Regions from separate parts of the Paenibacillus sp. CFBP 13594 genome, predicted to be linked through region 2. Evidence: riboswitches for the same ligand, from Rfam matches in the RefSeq annotation. Region 2 holds a riboswitch; each other region holds the start of a gene.
What was found. Region 2 has a riboswitch for cyclic di-AMP ahead of IFU39_RS10160 (C40 family peptidase). Riboswitches for the same ligand answer to the same signal wherever they lie in the genome.
Positions count from the first base shown of each region.

Region 1 (7,245 bases), on a different contig from region 2:
CACTGAGATCGGCAAGTGCTGCGATGAGACCTACAACGGCCCCGAGAACCCCGAGCGTTGGCGCGTACATCCCCGCCTGGGCGAAGATCAAGGCACCGCCGCGGTGGCGCTCCTCTGTAGCATGAATATCTTCCATCAGTACATCACTTACAAATTCCTGATCGTTGCCGTCGATAATCATACGCATACCGCCACGAAGGAACTGATCGTCAATCTCTTCTACTTTTGATTCCAGTGCAAGCAAACCTTCACGACGGGTAGTGGAAGCCCAATCCATAAACGTGCCGATCAGAGACACTCGATCAATTAGTACTTGATTTTTGAAAATAATCCCGAAAAGCTTAGGGATTTTCTTAACTTCTGACATAGGAAATGCAATAAAAATGGTTCCTGCCGTACCTACAAAGATAATAACGTAGGCTGCCGGATTGTTAACCAGGTTGATTAAGGGCGCACCCTTCAGGAACATACCGAGTACAAGGGAGACCAGACCAAAAACTAGTCCAATAATCGTTGAAATGTTCATCATACACCTCATCCATGAGATAAAATTGAATCCTTTCAAGCGGCTGTATTCGGGCTTCCGGACGAATTTTGGCCGCAATCCGTTCAATGTTAGGCATTCCTTACGGTTGCTAAAACAGTTAAAACGGTCATATATGTATTTATCGACCAGAAGGCCTTTTTTTTTAAGGGCTATTTTCAGGTATAATAAGATCAAATCCGCTCCTCAGGGGCCGAATAGGAGTGAAAAGCCAATGGGCGTAAAGCATGGACGGGATTATGAAGGAATTTTGACAGATCTGACAACGGCAATCGGACGCATACCGGATCGGTATGTTTTCTTTGAAATGGACGCGGAAGAGTGGGATAGACTGGCTGCATCTGACCAACTTGAAGTGGATGAGGCGTTGGCGGAGGATTTGTTCTATGCGCTGGGCGAGGAGTCCGTTATTCCGGTTGGAAGTGGCGTGGTCATCCATGATAAGGAACAGCACCGCATTCATATTTTGATCGGGGAAGAAGAGTTGACATTTGTACCTTTAATTTAGTGTGTTCACATGCATTTTTAGGGGTCTAAATGGAATTGGAATTTCCCTCAAAGCCTTATGGTTAGTGGTTCTAAGCCACATAGTTGATTGAATTTTGAAGCTTGTCCGTGGTAAGATGTTAGTCGTGAAATGGGCCAACCGCATGGCGGTGAGCCTGGCCTTTGAGGCTGCTGTTGATAGCGCCGAAGGTGTCGGTGGTTATACGGACTCAAGTCTGTAATGTACCATCCTATGGGGAGGAAGATAACGCATGGTTTTTTCGCAAGAGGAAGTCGAAGCTCATCTGGGAAGGCTGGAAGGCTGGGAACTGGAAGAGGGACGGTGGATTGTACGTAAATTCGTGTTCTCCAACTACATGAAAGGGATTGCATTTGTGGATGAGGTCGCTGCGATCTCGGAAGCATTCAATCATCATCCTTTTATTACGATTGATTATACAACGGTTACGCTGCGTCTCACATCATGGGATGCGGGTGGTATCACATCTGTAGATATCAAGGAAGCAGGGCAATATAACGAAGCTTATGACAAAATGAGGTCGCAATAACGAGGTCGGTTATTATCACGCGGCCAGAAGTGAGTGAACCATATATGTCAGACTATAATCAGAAACAACCTCTTATTGCTGTCGTAGGCAGTCTCAATATGGATCTTGTGGTGAAGACAGACACGATTCCGGAAGAGGGAGAGACGGTGAGCGGTGAGGAGCTGCATTATCTCGCTGGTGGCAAGGGGGCGAACCAGGCTGTTGCCGCTGCGCGTCTGGGTGGACAGACTACGATGATTGGTGCGGTGGGATCGGACGGTTTTGGCGAACGTCTGCTGTACAGTCTGACGGAAAGTGGTGCAGATGCCTCGCAGGTTCGCATCTTGGAAGACACGGTTACAGGGACGGCTTCCATCTGGCTCTCTCGGGGAGACAACCGGATTATCGTTATTCCTGGTGCAAATGGGCAAGTGGTGCCTGAGATGCTGGAAGAGGCGGATACGGTAAAAAGCCTGACTGCAGCCGCAGCGGTGCTGCTGCAGCTGGAGATCCCGCTGCCAGCGGTTACCCGCGCCGCCCAACTGGCGGCTGAAGGCAGCGCACTGGTGGTGCTCAACCCGGCTCCCGCGGTGCCGGGTCTGCCCCAGGAGCTCCTGCGGTGCGTCGACGTTGTCACGCCGAACCGCAGTGAGCTTGCCGTGCTTACCGGCCGGGATCATCTCCGGCCGGAAGACCTGGATGCGGCGGTCGCAGAGCTCGCCGCATCCCTCGGGGCCGCTGTCGTCACAACGCTCGGCCCCGAGGGGGCTGTGTACGCGGCAGCGCCTGGTGGTCGCGTACAAGCAGGGCGTGCCGGCGCATGCCGTGCGCCCGGCTACGCCGTAAGCGCCGTCGATACGACCGGCGCTGGCGATTGCTTCAACGGCGCGTTGGCGGTAGCCCTCGCGCGCGGTGAGACGTTGGACGCGGCCGTAGGCTTTGCCATGGGTGCGGCCGCGTTATCCGTGACGAAGCTCGGCGCCCAGTCCGGGATGCCGTTCGCACGTGAAGTGGAGGCCTTTCTGGACGAGCATGCGGCAAAGGCTTAATAATTGATATAACAAAGAGGCTCTTACTCTCCGAAAAGGGGATTAAGGGCCTCTTTGTTATGCGTGTGCAGAGATTATTTCTTCTCTGAAAGCCACATGGCGATATTTGCAATCTCTTCATCTTGCAGCTTGCCCTTGAAGGAAGGCATGCCACCTTTACCTTTGACAATCGTAGAATAGATCTTCTCCAGATCATCCTGGCTGCCGATGTTTGCCAGAGCAGGTCCTACGCCACCTTGCAGCTGATCCCCGTGACAGGAGATACAATTGGCTTTGACCAGTGCTTCAGCCTGTCCGGCATCCAATGTGACTTCCGGCATGGTTGGCTTGGCTTCTTCAGCCACTTCTTCTTTCCCTGGAAGCGTAAACATTAAAACAATAGCTAAAGCGCATGCTGCAAAAAATACTCCGCTCATGATCCATTTGTGCATCCCTTATGTCCCCTCCAGAATGAAAGATCATCTAACCTAAAACTATCCATATCATTATAACGGAACCTGTACTGACATCATAGCATTTTGTGGGAAAATTTTGAACTAATCACATAACAAGGCGCAAATTTAGTTGTTTTGCAAGAGATTCTAATCACGAGGCCCTTCATAAACCATACAGTGAAAGGGCTTTAAGCCGCTTGGGGTCTGTCGTTCGTATGTATCCTGGGTGACAAATCCACTCTTCAGATAGACTTGAATGGCACGAGCATTCCAAGTGAGCACTTCCAGATCGATCTCATTCTTCGGATTTCGGCGAATGGCTTCCTGTACAATGGCCGTGACAAAAGCTGTCCCTTGACCCTGACCACACAGCTCTGGATGCATGCCGAGGCCAATCCGGGTTACCCCTTGAAGTGGGAAGTATTGAGCAAATCCACATATACGATCGTTCTGATCCAGGACGATTGCATATTGCTCCTGTCGCAGCTGTGCATCTCCGAATTCCACTTCCAGAGCTTTCATCTGCTCCCAGGGGAGCCAGCTGTAGATATTGTAAGGCGGATCATACTGCCAACTGCAGATGAGCTCCGCATGTTCTTCTCGCATGGGTACAACGTGAAACGTCACAGGGGCTTCCTTCATACACTTGCATGCTCCTTTCCTTGAAACAGAACTCTTTGTCCACTCTACAAAAGTGATGTTCTTTTAGCAAGTCTTCCTTCCCCAGAAAAAAAATGAAACAAAAGTTCCGGTAATTTCGTTTATATTATAACGGGATGGGTAAAAACATCATAAGGGCACGGACGAACGAACGCAAAATGAACCTGTTGATGTCGCAGGATATACCCAGAGTATACCTTGCAACATGAATAAGGATTGAAGCACAAAAAAACCGCCGGATACATTCCTGCGGAGAATGTACCGGGCGGTTCTGTTATGCTTCTTGCTTCGTTCCAGTATGGTTAATGGTTACAGCATTATGTTGCTCAGCTTGTCCCTAGTCAAGGGCCAGTGATTCATATGCGTCCGTGCTCATAATCCGTTTCGCGCCAACATAACGATTGGCCCAATAGTTTTCACTCAATGCACTGATCGTAACGCCTTTGGAAGAAGAGGAGTGTGCAAACTTTCCATCCCCTACAAAGATTCCTACATGGGATACGCCTTTACCTGTTGTATTAAAGAACACCAGATCGCCAGCTCTCATTTCCATGCGGGATACAGAATCGCCCATGTCGAATTGGGAACTGGATTGGCGTGCCAAATCAATACCCAACTTGTCGAATACATACCGTGTAAATCCGGAGCAGTCAAAGCCGTTAAGCGTTGTTCCCCCACTTTTGTATGTAGTTCCCATTGCTGAATCAATTACTGTGTCCATCTTTGAATCTGCGAATGCGCTACCTGCACCAAGCGATAAAGCGAATGTGATGCTAAGTACAGCTGCGGTTAATTTCTTCTTGAACAAGAGATATTCCCCTTCCAATGCCTGCGAGGTTAGCTTAAGGATTCGGTTGAAGGTCCCCTATGATCCCTCTGTAGCAAGATCAATTCACCCATAACTGGTTCCCCCGCTTCCCAGGTGCCAGGAATTTGGCTGTGCTAGTTATGCACCTGCGAAATCAAGAAATGACGATTTAATTTTAAGTAGTTACAAATATGAATGTAAAGATTACAAAGTTGTTACTAAAAACTCACTGCGATTATTGTAACAGAGGAGTACGGCTTTGGCAACGTTTAGCAACAAATTTAGCAAAAAAAACCTCGACCTTTGACGGGGAAAGGTTGAGGTTTGCCTATTTATAAGTACATATTAGGCCATGAGTTTAACTTGTGATGGTAACAATTTTTAATCTATCTGCTCTCACCTTTGGATATTTTGGACTGCCATAATCGGAAATGGCTGCATATTTTCCACAGACTCAATAGACATCTGGCAAGTGGATACGTCTGTTGTAGTATAAGTCCGGTAAGTCCCGTTAATAACCATGAGGCTGAAGTGAATGCCCCAAAGACGAGCAGGTGTACTCCGCCCAGCAGGAGTGCAATGCCGATTACAGCGATGAGATGACGCAGTGCAATCCAGAGTGCTTTGAGGGTACCGTGAGCCCCGCCTTCTCCTTCTGGTGCCGAAACACCGAACTGCATGTAGAGTATGGCATGGTGGATGATCCAGCCATATACAATCCAGGCAGCAACATAAGGTATACCAGGCAAAAGTAATTGAAGGGAATGAAAACCTTCCATGAGAATAGAGTAGAGCTTCGGTATGAGCCAGTAGGCGGGCAGAAGGATCAATAATGTACGTACGGTGTGTAGCAGCAGCATCGGTTTCCACAGATTTTTGATTCCGCGGACAAAGGGGATGCGCTCTTCTGTAGAATTAAAGTGCTGAAGTGAGTAGAGCAGTCCTGCCTGAATGAGGGGGCTGATCAACATGCGAACCAGCAGCATGCCCCCGAGAATCCATAGATAACGATGAACCTCCGGATGGGTAGACAGGTTAAGTTGACTTTCCATTTTGAACAAAAGTGTACTCAGCTCCCCCGCATCAGCATCTGGATAGCGCAGGAGCAGTGGGATGACCGCCGATTGTACCATTCGATAGAAGAAATATCCCCAAATGAGTTGATAGAGAAATAAGAGTGCGGCAATGAACATATGCTGACGGACGAGAAACCAGCCTTCACGTATTTTCGCTTTCACCGTTTCCACCTCACCATGACAGACCTCCGAATATGGCTTCTATTAGTTTGGTTACACTCATGCTCCAGCGGGACTTCGCCCGCTCATCCAGTCCGGATTTCAGGAAATTGTTCATATGGCGGTTCTCCAGCACGATCGAGTACAGGGGATCGGTCATGGCCCAGGATACGGGGGATGTGTGAGTTAATTTATAGGTGATGCGATCTTCTTTGCCATTCCATTGCTTGGTGAGGATATGCCCGTCTTCAAAAGCAATGCGAACAGGAACGGCGCTGTAATCACTCCCTTTTTTTGCGATCGTCACGGATGACTCGTACAATGTTTGACCGTCTTTCTGTACGGGCGTAACACGAATCTTCTCTACAGCAAAGTCAGCCATCCCGTTACCATAGACATATTGATCAAAATAATCAGACCAGGAAGTGCGGGTCACTTGTTCCACAACGTTCTGAAAATCAGCCGAAGTGGGATGTTTGAAGCGGTACTTCTTCACATAGGTAGAGAGAATGCGTTCCATCTTTTTGGCACCGACTTGGTGTTCAATACCAAGCAATACAAGCTTGCCACGTGTATAGACATTGGCTGCATACTCATTCTGTGAATCGAACTTCCAGGATTCTTGTGTTAACGATGAAGGAGAAGTAATCAGTCCCGATTGTACCGGCAGATTTGGAATCAATCCGTATTCCTGCTCCATTAGTTTGTCTTCTGCATAAGAGGTGAACCCCTCATCCAGCCAGGCTTCCTCGAATTCGTTGCTGGCAACCATGCCGTAGAAGTACTGGTGTCCGATCTCGTGGACTACGGTACGTTCCAGGTCATAACCTGGCGTAGTATCATCGGCTCCAAAGGCCGTAACTAGTGTAGGGTATTCCATACCTCCAGCACCGTTCCCCGCTTTGGGTGGAACTACGATGGATAAGGTAGCATAAGGATATGGGCCAAACCATTTGCTATAATTGGCTAGAGCGGCCTTCGCGGCGTAGAAATAACGTTCTTTCAGATCCTGATGAGCTGGGTCCAGATATAACTTGATTCGTACACCAGGCACATTGGGTGCAGAGAAGGGTTCCTCGGCGTACACAAAATCGGGTGAGGCTGCCCAGGCGAAATCATGCACATCATCGGCATAGAATTGATAGACCTTTTCTCCATTTTTCACCACGGCTTGCTGCGTCGGAAATCCGGTAGCAGCCACTTTGTATGTTTCAGGCACCCGAATACGTACACTATATATACCGAAGTCGGCGTAAAACTCTGAGTTGCCATGGTACTGGTGCAGATTCCAGCCTTCCGTTGTTTGTCCACGCCTGCCTACAGGTTCATAGGCACTTAATTTGGGAAACCATTGACCTGCCATGACAAAATGATCAGCAGTTCCCATTCGTGCAAAAATCTTCGGCAGATTCACTTCAAATCTGGTGTGGAGCGTAATGCTTTCCCCGCCTTTGACGGGTTTGGGCAAGCGTACTTTAATG
Region 1 is NZ_JACYVQ010000019.1:14,849-22,093, forward strand. Features, by position in the region: gene motA (flagellar motor stator protein MotA) at 1-526, opposite strand, end outside; gene IFU39_RS31560 (hypothetical protein) at 759-1,052, shown strand; gene IFU39_RS31565 (4a-hydroxytetrahydrobiopterin dehydratase) at 1,303-1,599, shown strand; gene rbsK (ribokinase) at 1,644-2,627, shown strand; gene IFU39_RS31575 (c-type cytochrome) at 2,702-3,058, opposite strand; gene IFU39_RS31580 (GNAT family N-acetyltransferase) at 3,209-3,703, opposite strand; gene IFU39_RS31585 (C40 family peptidase) at 4,059-4,529, opposite strand; cyclic di-AMP (ydaO/yuaA leader) riboswitch at 4,533-4,670, opposite strand; gene IFU39_RS31590 (hypothetical protein) at 4,916-5,767, opposite strand; gene IFU39_RS31595 (M1 family metallopeptidase) at 5,778-7,245, opposite strand, start outside.
Region 1: it holds a riboswitch for cyclic di-AMP, as region 2 does, so the genes downstream of both, IFU39_RS31585 (C40 family peptidase) here and IFU39_RS10160 (C40 family peptidase) in region 2, are expected to answer to the same signal.

Region 2 (7,245 bases):
TTCAGGATGCCATGAACAAGTTGTACGGAACGGAGCACGGGGTCGTATGGGGCAAGCCCTTTTATATATTGAATTACGTGAAGCAACCTGCCGTCATCGTCGAAACCGGATTTTTGAGCAATGCGGCAGATCGAGCCAGAATGAGTGACCCCGCTGAGCAAAAACGAATCGCCCAGTCCATTGCCAATGGAATTATTTATTATCTGTCGGTAGTGTAGGAGCAGATTGCCATTGCCACACATCTCGAACCAGATCACCGATTCCAACAAATTGAACCTGATTTTGCAGACGGGAGACGGATTCACGAATTACTGCGGATGTGTTCATCCCTGAATGACCGACATGACCAATGACAACACAGGTATCCTTATCGATCGCACGCTGAGCAGCCAGGTCCAGTTGCTTGCGAATGTGTTGCTTGGAGTTTTGATCATCCAGGAAAATGTCATTACCTACAGGTGGCATATTTCTGGATATGGCCAGTTCCCCCACCACGGAGCGAAAGTTCGTACGGCTGTCGACAAAGAACAGGCCCCGCTCCTTGCATACATCGAGCACAATGGACATGATGCGTTTGTCGGACGTTATTTTAGAACCCATGTGATTGTTCATGCCAATGGCGTGGGGCACATCATCAATCGCTTTCTCCACACGTTCCCGTACTTCTTCATCTGTCAGATTGGATGTGATTGCACCCGGGCCCAACCACTCAGGTCTTCCTTTCTTGGGTTCCATGGGCATATGCACAATCACATCCATCCCCTTTTCATGTGCAGCTATCGCATCTTTCTTTGTTGTTGGCAAAAAGGGCATAACCGCTACCGTTAGTTTAACTGGCATCGCAAGAATCTCTGCCGTTCCCTTCATGTCATTTCCGACGTCATCGATGATAATTGCTAACCGTTTATGATTCGATGGGGACTCTGAAGCTGCCGCTGTAGGCCCTCCTGCCGATAAGCCTGCGTAAAACACAATCAATAATGCCATGATACCTGCAATGAATCGATAATTCTTTCTCTGTACCTTCATCATGATTCCCTCCCCTGTAACTTCTGTGATCTCATTGTTTGATAATGAAGGGAGGAATATGTAAGCCAAAGCCTTCCTTAATGATAATATCCCCGCCCTTGAAGACCTCTATCTCAAGTGAAGATCTCCATCATTCCCGTTTCTTCCTTAGCATTCAGACAAGAACTGTCATTGAACAGTTAGAAAATAGAGATTAATTAGAAAAAATACTGTAATTTGTCAGGTTTTCAGTTTAGGAATTATTTAGTAGAATCAACAAATGAAAGAGCTTATGTGCTGCATTTCTTTCCTATGATTTATGGAAGGAGGTTTTGAAAGGGTTTACATAAAATAAATGCCAGACAATCCGCTATTCTTGTTTGTTTTTCTGGTCGCGGTTTCTCTATGTAACCATTTACCACTATCGAGGAGGATGAAAGTAGTGAAATTCAAACTAAAAAAGACGATTAATGTTCTTTTGGCCTGTTTAACAGCCCTGCCTTTGATGTTAACCCCGACAAATGTGTCAGCAGCCAACGATGCCAACATTAATTTGTCCTCGGAAAAACAGCTGATCAAGGGCTTTGGGGGCATTAACCTTCCTGCCTGGATTGGTGATCTGACTCCCGCTCAACGTGAAACTGCTTTTGGTAATGACCAGAATCAGTTAGGCTTCTCAATTCTCAGGATCTACGTTGATCCAGATTCCAATAACTGGTATCGTGAAGTTGCCACAGCGAAACGCGCTATTGAGAAGGGGGCTATCGTATTTGCCTCCCCATGGAATCCTCCGAGCAGCATGGTGGAAACGTTCAACCGCAATGGGGACACCAATGCCAAACGTCTGAAATACGACAAATATGCCGCATATGCGCAACATCTGAATGATTTTGTAACCTATATGAAAAATAACGGCGTAGATCTGTATGCCATTTCTGTGCAAAATGAACCGGATTATGCTCATGACTGGACCTGGTGGACTCCACAAGAAATTCTTCGTTTCATGAAAGAAAATGCCGGGTCCATTCAAGGTACCAAAGTCATGGCGCCTGAATCCTTCCAGTACTTAAAGAACATATCCGACCCCATCCTGAATGATCCGCAGGCACTTGCCAACATGGACATTCTGGGAGCACATACGTATGGAACCCAGATTTCCAATTTTGCCTACCCTCTCTTTAAGCAAAAAGGAGCCGGCAAAGAACTGTGGATGACTGAGGTGTATGTTCCGAACAGTGACAACAACTCAGCAGACCGCTGGCCTGAAGCATTAGACGTTTCCTATCACATGCACAATGCCATGGTGGAAGGTGATTTCCAGGCCTATGTGTGGTGGTACATCCGCAGACAGTATGGTCCGATGAAAGAAGACGGTACCATAAGCAAACGCGGATATAATATGGCCCATTTCTCCAAATTTGTACGTCCTGGCTACCTGCGGGTCGATGCAACGAAAAATCCGGATACAAACACATTTGTTTCTGCCTACAAAGGGGATAACAAGGTCGTTGTCGTAGCAATTAACCGTGGAACTTCGGCAACAAGCCAAAAATTCGTTCTGCAGAATGGTAATGCCTCCACGGTGTCTTCTTGGGTTACGGACAGCAGTCGTAACCTGGCAAGCGGGGCCTCGCTTAACGTATCCAATGGGGCCTTCTCGGCACAGCTCCCGGCTCAGAGCGTAACAACGTTTGTTGCCAACATTACTGGCGGGAATAACGGCGGAAATACAGGCAGCGGCACTACTTATGAAGCCGAGACCGGAACAACTCTTACGGATGCTACCATTGAAACGATCTACCCTGGTTACACTGGCTCCGGGTATGTTAACTTCAATGCGATGACTGGTTCAGCCATTCAATGGAACGGTATTAATAACACAATTACAGGTACTAAAAACGTAAAGTTTCGTTATGCGCTGGAAAGCGGAACCCGTAACCTCGACATTTTTGTGAACGGAACCAAAGTCATTAGCAACGACCCCTTTCCGGCAACGGGAAGCTGGTCCACTTGGGTTGAAAAAACAATACAGGTCCCCATGAACACGGGGACCAATACATTGAAAGTGGTTACCACTGGATCGGAAGGACCAAATATTGACAGCGTTAATGTTACCGCAGCACAATAAACGTTCCGTATGGCTGATGGAAGACATTTGCTGTACGTGCAGCTAAACACTAACCTGTTGGATACTAAATCTAGTGTTATATCAAAAAATGCAAAAAAAGACTCCTTAAGCTAACGCTTAAGGAGTCTTTTTATTAGATGCGGTCGAGAGGACTCGAACCTCCACGGGGGTTAGCCCACACGGACCTGAACCGTGCGCGTCTGCCAATTCCGCCACGACCGCATATTGTATCTCCGTGATCAATATCGGCGACAAGAAGTAATATATCATGTGGAATCTATCATGTCAACACTGAAAATAATAACAATAAAGCCCGAACCAGACGTCCATGTCGATTCAGGCTTTACCTTTAACTACTAAGAGTTTGGTTCATTAAAACGGAAGCATACTACAATTTACAGCTTGGAAGGCCAGTTGCCATACCATGCATACCCGCCTCTTCTTTCTTTATCAATATCACTTAATTTGTATTTAACTACCCCGTCACGACCAATAAAGATTGGTTTATCTGTTCCTATCTCATAGAAGCGTGCCCAAATTGGTGCAGCTTTGGAATCAGCGATAATTTTACTATCTCCATTAGCTCTTTCATATTTGTACCCCGTAATTTTCACCTTGTTAAACCAAGCCTCCGCTCCTTTAATGGATGCGGTAATTTTAGCGTTAGCAGATCTGGTTTTCAGAAATTTAACAATCGTTACACTCTCTCCAGCTGTCAGCGATGGCACTTCGTAGATTCTTGCGCTCGCTGGTTTAAGGGAACTGGAATCATGTTGTTGTCCCCAAGCTGTCAGCTTACCACCTGAAACGACCTGTGTATTCAAAATCGCCTCCACACCTTTGGCAACTGAATTTTTACTACGGTTAGCAAGTGTGCTGTCTATAAACGAGAAATCACCTTTGCGTGCTGCTACTTCATCCAGCATGATCATTACGTTAATCATGGCATCATCATTGTAAGTGATATGCTTGTGATATCCGGAGCTTTGGTAAACTTGTGGCCATCCGCCGTTTGAATACTGCATGTTGATCAAAAAGTTAATCCCTTTGATTGCAGCTGTGGAGTATCGGGGATCATTCGTCTTTTTAAATTCCTTCGCCAATCTTCTAATTTCTGAGTATGTAGCCTTGTTGTCTATCGTGGACTTCGCCCACTCTCCACTTGTCTGTTTATAATCTTTTCTCCAACCTCCATCCGGGAGCTGGTTCTTCAAAATATCAGAAATACTCGCTGTAGTACCTGAAGCATCCGCAGCAGATACCGTCCCTACAGGGAGAACTGCCATTCCAACTGCTGAGAACACCATCGTACATGCCAGGACAAAAGTAATTATTTTCTTTGCTTTCAAATGTAACACTCTCCTATGTTCGTTTTTATAAATCTTCCACTTCTACTTTACTTATGAAACGCGTAATTATCGCATAATAAAATCAATTTTAATCCAATATGTGGATTGGATAATCAGATAATATGCAAAAAATCGATTTTTGTCAATATATGCAACTTAATGAATATAATCTCTCTAATTCTACATAACGGGATAGTTCTTTTAACTCATGACAAACCTATTTATTTATCCAAATTCGTCTTAAACGAACCAATAATGACGTTTTTGTCATGAATGGTACCCAAACTTGATCCCTTCTTTCATATAAAAACCTTAATTCCGCTAACATTGAGGTATTACGAAGGGTTTTAAATGGGTTTGACAATTACGCATTTATGCAATATAGTTTCAAATAGTTACAAAAACTTAATTATTCATTGCCGAGTTTCATGTTTGAAAACGGGGGAACCAATTTGGGTGAATTATTCTTATACATAGGAAATATAGGGAACCTTCTACCGAACCCTTAGCTAACTCCGTAGGCATCGAAGGGAGAACATTGATTTTGAAAAAACTGATTATCTCCATTTTTGGAGCAGCTGTATTATTTACATCCGGGGCAACAAGCACAGAGGCAAGCAGTATCAACTCCGTAGTGAACAACATGACAGGTATTCCTTACAAATGGGGTGGCACGACTGTAGCCGGCTTCGACTGTTCTGGTTTTATGAGATATCTTTTCAACAAATACAGCATTGAATTGCCACGTACTTCTCAGCAGCAAGCCAAAGCAGGTACGCCAGTATCCAAGAGCAATGTTCGGACAGGTGATCTGGTGTTCTTTAATACAACAGGCAAAGGCATTTCACATACAGGTGTATATATCGGCGGCGGACAATTCGCTCATGCCTCCAGCAGTAAAGGTGTAAGCATCACGAAGTTATCGAATCCATACTTCAATGATCGTTACGTAACAGCACGTCGGGTAACTGGACAGTTTATGTATGATAAAATGTTAGGTAAAATGTAATTCACATACAAAAAGGCATCGGTTATTAACCGGATGCCTTTTTTGTACTTAGAAAAATGTATGTTGCATCGCTTACTAATTCAGCGCCTTCTGCACTCGCATCGCACCCTGAGAGAGGGCATGTCCTCCTCCAACAGCTCCGGCCACCGCAACGGTCTCCATAATCTCCTGATCTGTTGCTCCCTTGGCACGGGCTTCTTCTACATGGTAGAAGGTACATACCTCATTGTTGGCGAATAATCCAATCCCAAGCGCAATTAGCTGTTTTGTCTTGGCATCAATCACGCCAGGTTGGAAACATTCTCCGGTAAACTCATGATACGACTTCACCACACCTGGCAGTACATCGCTTAATGCTCCAATCTGATCCTTGTAGGCATGAACTTTATCATTCATCAATGTCATGGCTTGTAGCACACCCTCTCGGCTTATAGTTACAGATCTTCCTCACTGTACCTATCTTCTCTCCCGAGTGAGCCAATTATGCCAAGATATCATGGTAATTCCAAACATTTAAACGCTCATGGCTCTGCCATAATCATAAGCTATTACTCACTAAGTGGACTCTGGCGCGGCTCGCTGAACAGCTGATATTTGTAACTGCGATCCAGCTTAACTACACGTCGATTCTGACGTCGGATAAGTACCTGCTCGCCATCCCAGGCAACAACAATCCCGGTTACATCGTTCGATTCCAGCTCGTCCCGTACTACTCTAACTTTCTCACCTGACAGACGCAGGGCGTCCAATTCTGTATCACTAATCATTCGCATGGCTCCTATATTCCAAATTTATTTACAAAAAGAGACCTAAATGAAATGTCATTTAGGTCTCACGTGACTGTATTAGACTGTCATGTCATTCGAAATTATGTCCCGACTGAAAGTTACCGCTGCGCGTGCTCTTTGCTGTCGTTCTTCTCGAACCAAAAATCAAGCACTTTGGCGGACATCACACGTTCTTCAAGGTACTCCACTTGATGCGGTGTAAATTGTTCTTTCCAAGAGAAGGACAACTCTTCGCACAAGCCTACAATCGTCAGTAATTCTGACCAGGCAACATAGCGTTTGTACCAGAAAAATTGAGGATGTTCAATCATATAGGGATAAAGGTCATCGAATTCCGTATGTTTACAATCTAGGGCACGTTCAAAATGAACTTTCGATTCCGCCAGCTTATCATTAAAAAATTGTTCTGTTGCCGGTTGGTTCCCCATGGTGTTGCCTCCTCTCCCTAACATAACCCCATTATAAATGAAATCGGCGGTCATGCAAAGGCATAGTTCAAAAAATAGGCCCTATTCCTTTAAAATGTCACATTTCGTTATCGTCAAATTGTACTGTTCCATCGTTCAGGGAACGAATGCGTACCAAGGCTTCCACCGGAATACCCTGTTCACGAATCGTGCGTGCCCCTGCCTGGAAACTTTTCTCGACCACAACGCCGAATCCGACGAGTTCCGCGCCAGAACGCTCAATAATTTTGATGACGCCACGAGCCGCATCTCCATTGGCAATAATATCATCAATGAACAAAATGCGGTCATTCTCATGAATGAACTCGCGGGATACCATAATGTCAGTTACAATTCCTTTGGTAAAGGACGGTACACGTTCACAGTAAGCATCAGGATCAGCCAGAAGTGTTTTTTTACGACGGGCGAATACAAGGGGCACCCCAAGTTCATAGGCTGCGGCAAACGCAACCGGAATCCCTGAGGATTCTACCGTGATTACCCGAGTTACTCCACT
Region 2 is NZ_JACYVQ010000002.1:610,976-618,220, forward strand. Features, by position in the region: gene IFU39_RS10135 (N-acetylmuramoyl-L-alanine amidase family protein) at 1-218, shown strand, start outside; gene IFU39_RS10140 (divergent polysaccharide deacetylase family protein) at 193-987, opposite strand; gene IFU39_RS10145 (carbohydrate-binding protein) at 1,442-3,136, shown strand; tRNA gene IFU39_RS10150 (tRNA-Leu) at 3,275-3,358, opposite strand; gene pelA (pectate lyase) at 3,532-4,485, opposite strand; cyclic di-AMP (ydaO/yuaA leader) riboswitch at 4,893-5,024, shown strand; gene IFU39_RS10160 (C40 family peptidase) at 5,030-5,494, shown strand; gene IFU39_RS10165 (carboxymuconolactone decarboxylase family protein) at 5,570-5,899, opposite strand; gene IFU39_RS10170 (hypothetical protein) at 6,043-6,261, opposite strand; gene IFU39_RS10175 (hypothetical protein) at 6,381-6,710, opposite strand; gene IFU39_RS10180 (xanthine phosphoribosyltransferase) at 6,808-7,245, opposite strand, start outside.

Region 3 (7,245 bases), on a different contig from region 2:
GCTACCAGTGTTTCGCGTTTGTTCTTCATTTGAGTCAGTTGCTTACGCATCTCGTCGAGCTTGCCACGCAGGTTATCTGCCGAAGCCTTGTTTTGGTCATAGCTGGTTTTGTACTCAACCATCTTCTCCTCAGCAGCCTTTTTCTCTTCCAGGGCACGTCGAGCCAAATCCAGATTCTGAGCACGTGCCGCCGTATGCGCCTGCTCTTCACGTTTCTTCACAAGAGCTTCCTGCTCTTCGAATAACTGCTTGAATTTCTTCTCAATGGCGATCTGTTGAGCTACTGCCTTCTCTGCATCTTCCAAATCCTCTTGCATGTCACGGATATATTGGTCCGTCATCTTGATTGGATCTTCCGCTTTGTCAATAATGGCGTTGATGTTAGACATGGTTAGATCACGCAAACGTTTGAAAATGGACATTATGTTATTCCTCCTAGTCGATATTACATCGTATATAAACATACATACGTAACAATCTACAACTCGTTTCAATTTTAGCAAATAAAATCAAAACATTCGATGGCACTTATGTCAGGAAGATCGTTTATCTTTGTTCAGATGATCCTCCATCAACCTCTCTGCAGTCTGCACGATTTCGTCGATTTGCATCCGCGTGATGGAATCAAAATGAATACCCATGATTACCGTAACAGTTACTTTCAGCTGCAAGGCAGCCTTTCGGGCGAGCCGCTCACACAGCTCTTGTTCTTTATGCCCAGGAATACGGACCGTCGTCCCGCTTACGCGCTCATGATCCACGTAGAACGTGGCTACGGCGCCAATATGCGCCTTTCCTCCGGTAACGAAAAAAACCTTATCTTCTCCTGCTTCAATCACCTGTAAACGTATGGATTTCAAATCATATGTACTCATACCCATCCACCTATCCTTTTCTATATGTTATATATGGAGGAATTATGGCTGTCATGAGCTAAATCGGCAATGAAACTTCTCACACTGCGCATATTTTATGGAACCCCCGGGTATACCAAGGAGAACGTCATTTTGGAAAAGGAGGCCGATATTATGCGCGTACGCCTCATTATGCTGATGGTTATCGTTATTTTTCTCGGAGGATATCATGCTCCAGTTTCAGCGCGGGATGTTTCAAGCCCGCCAAGTGAATCAGTATCAGGTTCGGATTCTGCGGAAGAAGAACAACTGACATTGGGACAGTTACGTCAAAAATATGCCGACACGTTCAAAACCAATGGTCCTTCAACCAAGAAGGTTGCACTGACTTTCGATGATGTACCTGATCCACGGTTTACTCCACAAGTACTGGATGTATTGAAGAAATACAATGTCAGAGCTACATTCTTCATCGTGGGTAGTCGTGCTGAGAAACATCCGGATCTTGTGAAACGCATCATCAAGGAAGGGCATATGGTTGGTAATCACAGCTACAATCATCCTGAATTCAGTAAGCTGTCGATGAATGCCTTTCGCAAACAAATTTTACATACCGGGGATATTATTCGACGTTTGGCGGGATATACGCCCAAGATGATTCGGCCGCCTTATGGAGACATTAATGAAGAACAGCTGAGATGGGCTGCCAAACAACACTATAGCATTGTGAACTGGAACGTAGACTCCCTGGACTGGAAAGGCCTTTCAAAGGAACAGGTGAAAGATAATATTCTTTCTGCTGTAAAACCCGGCTCCATCGTTTTGCAACATGCTGGAGGCGGTGTAGGATCAAACCTGAACGGCACGGTTGAGGCTTTGCCTGAAATCATTGAAGAATTGCGTAATCGGGGATATGAACTGGTCACCTTGGACGAAATGTTGGGATTGCCAAAGGCCAAAGATTAGGATGACCGTGATACCAAATAATGAGAATATTAAAAGGGTGCTGTTCAATCGCGAATTAGCGACTGGCAGACACCCTGTTTGAATTCATTTTAAATGTTATTTTCTCTCTACTTCAGAATGTACAGCTCAATATCCTGAAAACCAAATGAGCTTACAGACTGTTTGCTACCCGGGATAAAGATATCAATCCGGTGACCTTTGATTGCACCGCCCACATCTCGCGCTGTGGCTACAAAAGCCTGTTTTGGCAATCCTGGATGGCTATGACCAGTTACCAGTACTTTGGTTCCGAGTGGAATTACACTTGGATCAACTGCAATCGTGCCCAGTTCAAGATCATTTCCGAAATAATCGACTGCACCCCAGCCTCCATTTTCAGACGGATCTGCAGAGTATGCCGTTGCTTTTACGTTCACAGCTTTGCTGTAATCGAATGTTTTACCCCAGGCTTGAACAACTTTGTTATCTGCGTTAACGTCCAAGCTCGCTGTAGTAACAGTCTTCGCTTGGGTCTTGCTCTCCGCTGCCGCAGCGGCTGCTACATTGTTTGACTTACCGGGAATCGTAATTTTCAAACCACCATAAATGTTGTAAGGCGAAATGTCGTTGTTTGCTTTAACTAACGTGTTAATTGCTACTCCGTATTGTTTCGATAAGGTGTAGAAGGTATCCCCCTCTTTGGCCACATGAACTGAATCGGCGTGAGCCGGAACGGCTTGAATGAGCATTGCTGTTGTCATTAATGCTACTGCTGTTTTGGCTATACGTTTCTTGTTAATCATGGTCTTCCTCCCTCATTGTGCCTGCGAAGTTAGTTGTCGGATTCGGATGAGGAGCCCATCCTATAGGTTCATCATTACATTTGAAACGATATGTACCCCTAATTCACCCCAAGCAGTGTGCTGTAGATCTTCCCCCTGCACAATCTGCATCGTTACATCCCCCGCACTCCCTGTCCGGAAGTTTCGGCAGAGTTCAATATATCACAATTTTGTAACCTGAACTTGTAGTAATTCTTACCAAATGGTTTTAACATGTGTAAGCACGTGTAAGAATACTGAATACTCTAAAACTGTTGGGCGAGATGTCCCCTATATATTTGGTAACAGAATAGTTACTTTTCCGAATCCTATATTTGATTATTTTCAAACAAAAAATAGCGTCACCGACTCGAGGTCAGTAACGCTATTTAATCACTTCATTTAGAGTACTTTCGCAAGAAAATCACGTGTACGTGAATTTTTCGGTGCTCCAAACACCTCATCAGGTGTTCCCTCTTCCACAATAACCCCGCCATCCATGAACAGGATCCGGTCTCCCACTTCACGTGCAAAACCCATCTCATGGGTTACGATGACCATCGTCATCCCGCCTTCTGCAAGACGTTTCATGACATCCAGTACCTCACCGACCATCTCGGGGTCCAATGCCGACGTAGGCTCGTCAAACAGCATGACATGAGGCTGCATGGCCAATGCTCTAGCAATGGCGATCCGCTGCTTCTGTCCACCGGACAGCTGATTCGGGAATGTATCTTTTTTATCATACAAGCCCACGGTATTAAGCAAATCAGCAGCAATCTTCTCCGCTTCCAGAGTAGATTGTTTCTTCACTTTAATCGGAGCGATCGTGATATTTTGCTCTACCGTTTTGTGTGGGAACAGGTTGAAGTGCTGGAACACCATGCCCATTTTCTCACGAGTTGCGTTGATGTTATGCTTGGGGTCCGTGATTGACACGCCTTCAAAATCAATCTCTCCTGAGGTAGGCTGTTCCAGTAGGTTCAAACAACGCAAGAATGTACTTTTACCTGAACCGGAAGGACCGATGACCACGACAACCTCACCTTTGCCAATCGTCACGTTTATGCCCTTAAGCACATCGTTATTACCATAAGATTTGTGTAATTGTCTAACGTCTATCACTTGCACTCAACTTCCTTTCCAGTCGTCCCAGCAGCTTGGACAAAATGAACGTCATTACAAAGTAGATGGCTGCTGCAATCAAAAATGGACTCAATCCTTGGTACGTAATGTTTTTGACAACACTTGCCTGATACATAATATCCACCATACCGATAACGGAGATAATGGAGGATTCTTTAATGATAGTTATGAATTCATTACCAATCGCTGGTAATACAGCTTTGAAGGCTTGTGGCAATATGATATAACGCATCGCGGCGCCTCTTCCCATACCTAATGAACGCGCTGCCTCCAACTGACCACGATCCACACCTTGGATACCCGCACGGAAAATCTCCGCCAGATAGGCACCACTGTTGATTGAAAGTGTAATGATACCTGCCTGAAGTGCAGTGAAGTTAATGCCAAAGCTCAGGGAAAAACCATAGTAAATAATCATCAATTGTACCAGCATCGGTGTGCCACGGATCACTTCAACGTAAGCTGTACCGATCCAGCGCAAGATTGCAGCGTCATGCAAACGGAACAAACAGATGATCAATCCGATAATTACCCCGAAGATAACCCCGAGTGCAGACAACAGAAGTGTGTATCCTACACCTGTAGCATAGAAACTTTTGTACTCCCAGAACACTTGGAAAATATTTTGTGATTTGTTCGCTTTATCCGCCATCAAGAGGCTGGCGTCCGTCACCATCTGATTGATTTTATCTTCACTTTTCAATCGCTCCAGTGTTCCATTTACTGCAGCTAGCAGCTCGGTATTACCTTTGCGAATCCCGATTGCCGCTTCTGCTTGCTCTTCGTCCGGAACAGCAGCAGCAAGTCCAATAATATCGTCCAGATAACCTGCAGCAACGGTATCTTCAACGATTGCCGCGTCAATGCGTTTTGTTTGCAGTTGAAGCACAATATCCGAGATTTTATCAAGCGCAGTAAGCTTCGCTCCTGGAATACTCTGTCCGATCGTTTCCTGAATGGAGCCTTTCTGAACGCCAATTTTCGCATTTTCAAGTTCTGCCATGGTTGGATATTTGTCTTTATCCACATTGCGAACCATGATCACTTGTTTTGATTTATAATAGGTGTCGGAAAAATCGATACTTTTCTTCCGCTCATCCGTCGGCGTCATACCTGAAATTACCAGATCAACACGCCCGCTCTGCAATGAAGGCAGAAGACCGTCGAAGCCCATATCCTCAATCACAAGTTCTGCGCCAAGATCTTTGGCAATCTCTTTGGCGATCTCAATATCAAAACCGACGATTTCATCTTTGCCATTAATCACTTTATGGAATTCATAGGGTGCAAAATCGGCACTTGTACCGAGCACCAGCTTTTTACTGCTTGAATTGTCTGTAGTCCCACTTGCAAGTGCCACAGGAACGGCAGTTGTCAGCAGAACGACAAAGGTCAGCAGCATTATGGTGTAACGACTTATTAATTTCAACCTTGTTCTCTCCCCTTACAATACTTTGTATGCTTCTCATGTTGATGACTGAGTCATTATAAAGTACAATGCATGATTATGCAATGCATTTTGGCATTACAAATCTTGACTTGTTTCTGAAAAATTGAAGCAAACATGATATAATCAATGAATTATTTTCATTTTTGCATAAGGAGTTTACTAATGACAGCTAACAAATCACAAATTCTGACGGTTATTGATCAATATGCTTCCCGTTTTAAAGCCATTTCATCATATATCGGTGCCAACCCCGAACTGGGAAATGAAGAGTATCTCGCTTCTGCCCGTTTGAAAGAAGAACTGGTCTTCCACGGTTTCACTGTAGAGGCTCCAATCCTTGGACTGGAGACAGCCTTTATCGGAACCTATTCAGCGGCCAAACCCGGCCCTACCATTGCATTATTGTGTGAATATGACGCCTTGCCGGAGATTGGTCATGCTTGTGGTCACCATCTGATCTGCATGATGAGTCTTGGAGCTGCTGTTGGGCTGAAATCCATTCTGGATGAAGTAGGTGGAACGATTAAAGTGTTTGGCACCCCCGCTGAAGAGACACGTGGTGCCAAAGTACCGATGGCTGAAGCAGGTTTGTTCGATGACTGTGATGTCGCTCTCATGGCGCATCCATATTATGCCTACGAAAAGTCAGGCAGCTCGCTGGCTATTGATGCAGTGCAATTTGAATTCCATGGCCGATCTTCACATGCTGCTGCAAGTCCGCACGAAGGTATTAATGCTCTTGATGCCGTCATTCAAACGTTCAACGGAATCAATGCATTCAGGCAACAAGTGAAAAGTACCGTTCGCATTCATGGAGTGATCAACAACGGAGGTCAGGCAGCTAATATCATTCCCGACTATGCTTCAGCACAATTTTATGTACGGGCAGCAACTCACAAAGAACTGAATATCCTCACAGAACGTGTGATTCAGATCGCTGAAGGTTCTGCTCTCCAGACAGGATGCAAGCTGGTGACATCCAACTATGAAACGTCCTATGACGAGATGGTTACCAATGAAGCATTCTCAGCTGCGTTTAGTCAAAATCTGATGGAACTTGGTATCCCCCAAGAAGAGATTGTGAGTGGTAATGATCACGGCTCTATGGACATCGGTAACGTTTCCCTGAAATGTCCTGCAATCCATCCCTACATTCGTGTTGTGGATGAGGTTCATACCCTGCACTCCATAGCCTTCCGTGACCTTGCACTTCAGGAGCGCGCGCTGGATGGCATGATTCTGGGAGCAAAGGCACTTGCTACAACAGCCTATGACGTACTGAGTCAGCCAGAGCTGCTTCAAACCATCCGCACGGAGTTTGAGCAAGCTATTCGCTAAAATTCACTTTCAACATGTTATATAGGGGTGCCCTGAACAATCTTGAATTCCAAGCTGTTCAGGGCACCCTTTTTTCTAAATTAGCTGTAAGTATATTCAGCACAAAGCTGGAAATGCTGTGAAAGAAACCTTTGAAAACGATGAAAACAATACATTTTATTACAGTAAATGTGATTCATTTGCTGGCTAACTTGGTTAATTATAACTATAAGTGCGTGTTCTAAAGACCTGTTTTTATAACTTATCCTATATTCAGGAGGTGCTGTCATGCTGCTCGAAGCCATGTATCATGTTCCTCGTGACAAATGGGCTTATGCTTATAATTCGACTACCATACATCTGCGCGTACGAACCAAACGTAATGATGTGCAATACGTGACTGCACTGACCGGAGATAAGTACGATTGGAACGGAACATACAAGGAAATTCAATTGGAGAAGGCTGCTTCGGATAACATGTTTGATTATTGGGAGGCTGCCGTCAAGCCACAATTCAAACGTCTCACCTATATATTTCGGATAACTGCCGGTTCAGAAGATGTTTTTCTTGCGGATAATGGAATTCATTATGAAACCCCCTATCCAACTGGAGGATATTATGAATTCTCGTATATACATGAAATTGATGTGTTTAAGGTGCCCGAGTGGGCCAAAGAAGCTGTCTTTTATCAGATCATGACGGAACGGTTTG
Region 3 is NZ_JACYVQ010000001.1:514,819-522,063, reverse strand. Features, by position in the region: gene IFU39_RS02495 (PspA/IM30 family protein) at 1-422, opposite strand, end outside; gene lpdD (prenylated flavin chaperone LpdD) at 534-875, opposite strand; gene IFU39_RS02485 (polysaccharide deacetylase family protein) at 1,029-1,820, shown strand; gene IFU39_RS02480 (3D domain-containing protein) at 1,928-2,602, opposite strand; cyclic di-AMP (ydaO/yuaA leader) riboswitch at 2,605-2,801, opposite strand; gene IFU39_RS02475 (amino acid ABC transporter ATP-binding protein) at 3,023-3,745, opposite strand; gene IFU39_RS02470 (ABC transporter substrate-binding protein/permease) at 3,732-5,168, opposite strand; gene IFU39_RS02465 (M20 family metallopeptidase) at 5,379-6,554, shown strand; partial or broken gene IFU39_RS02460 (alpha-glycosidase) at 6,822-7,245, shown strand, end outside.
Region 3: it holds a riboswitch for cyclic di-AMP, as region 2 does, so the genes downstream of both, IFU39_RS02480 (3D domain-containing protein) here and IFU39_RS10160 (C40 family peptidase) in region 2, are expected to answer to the same signal.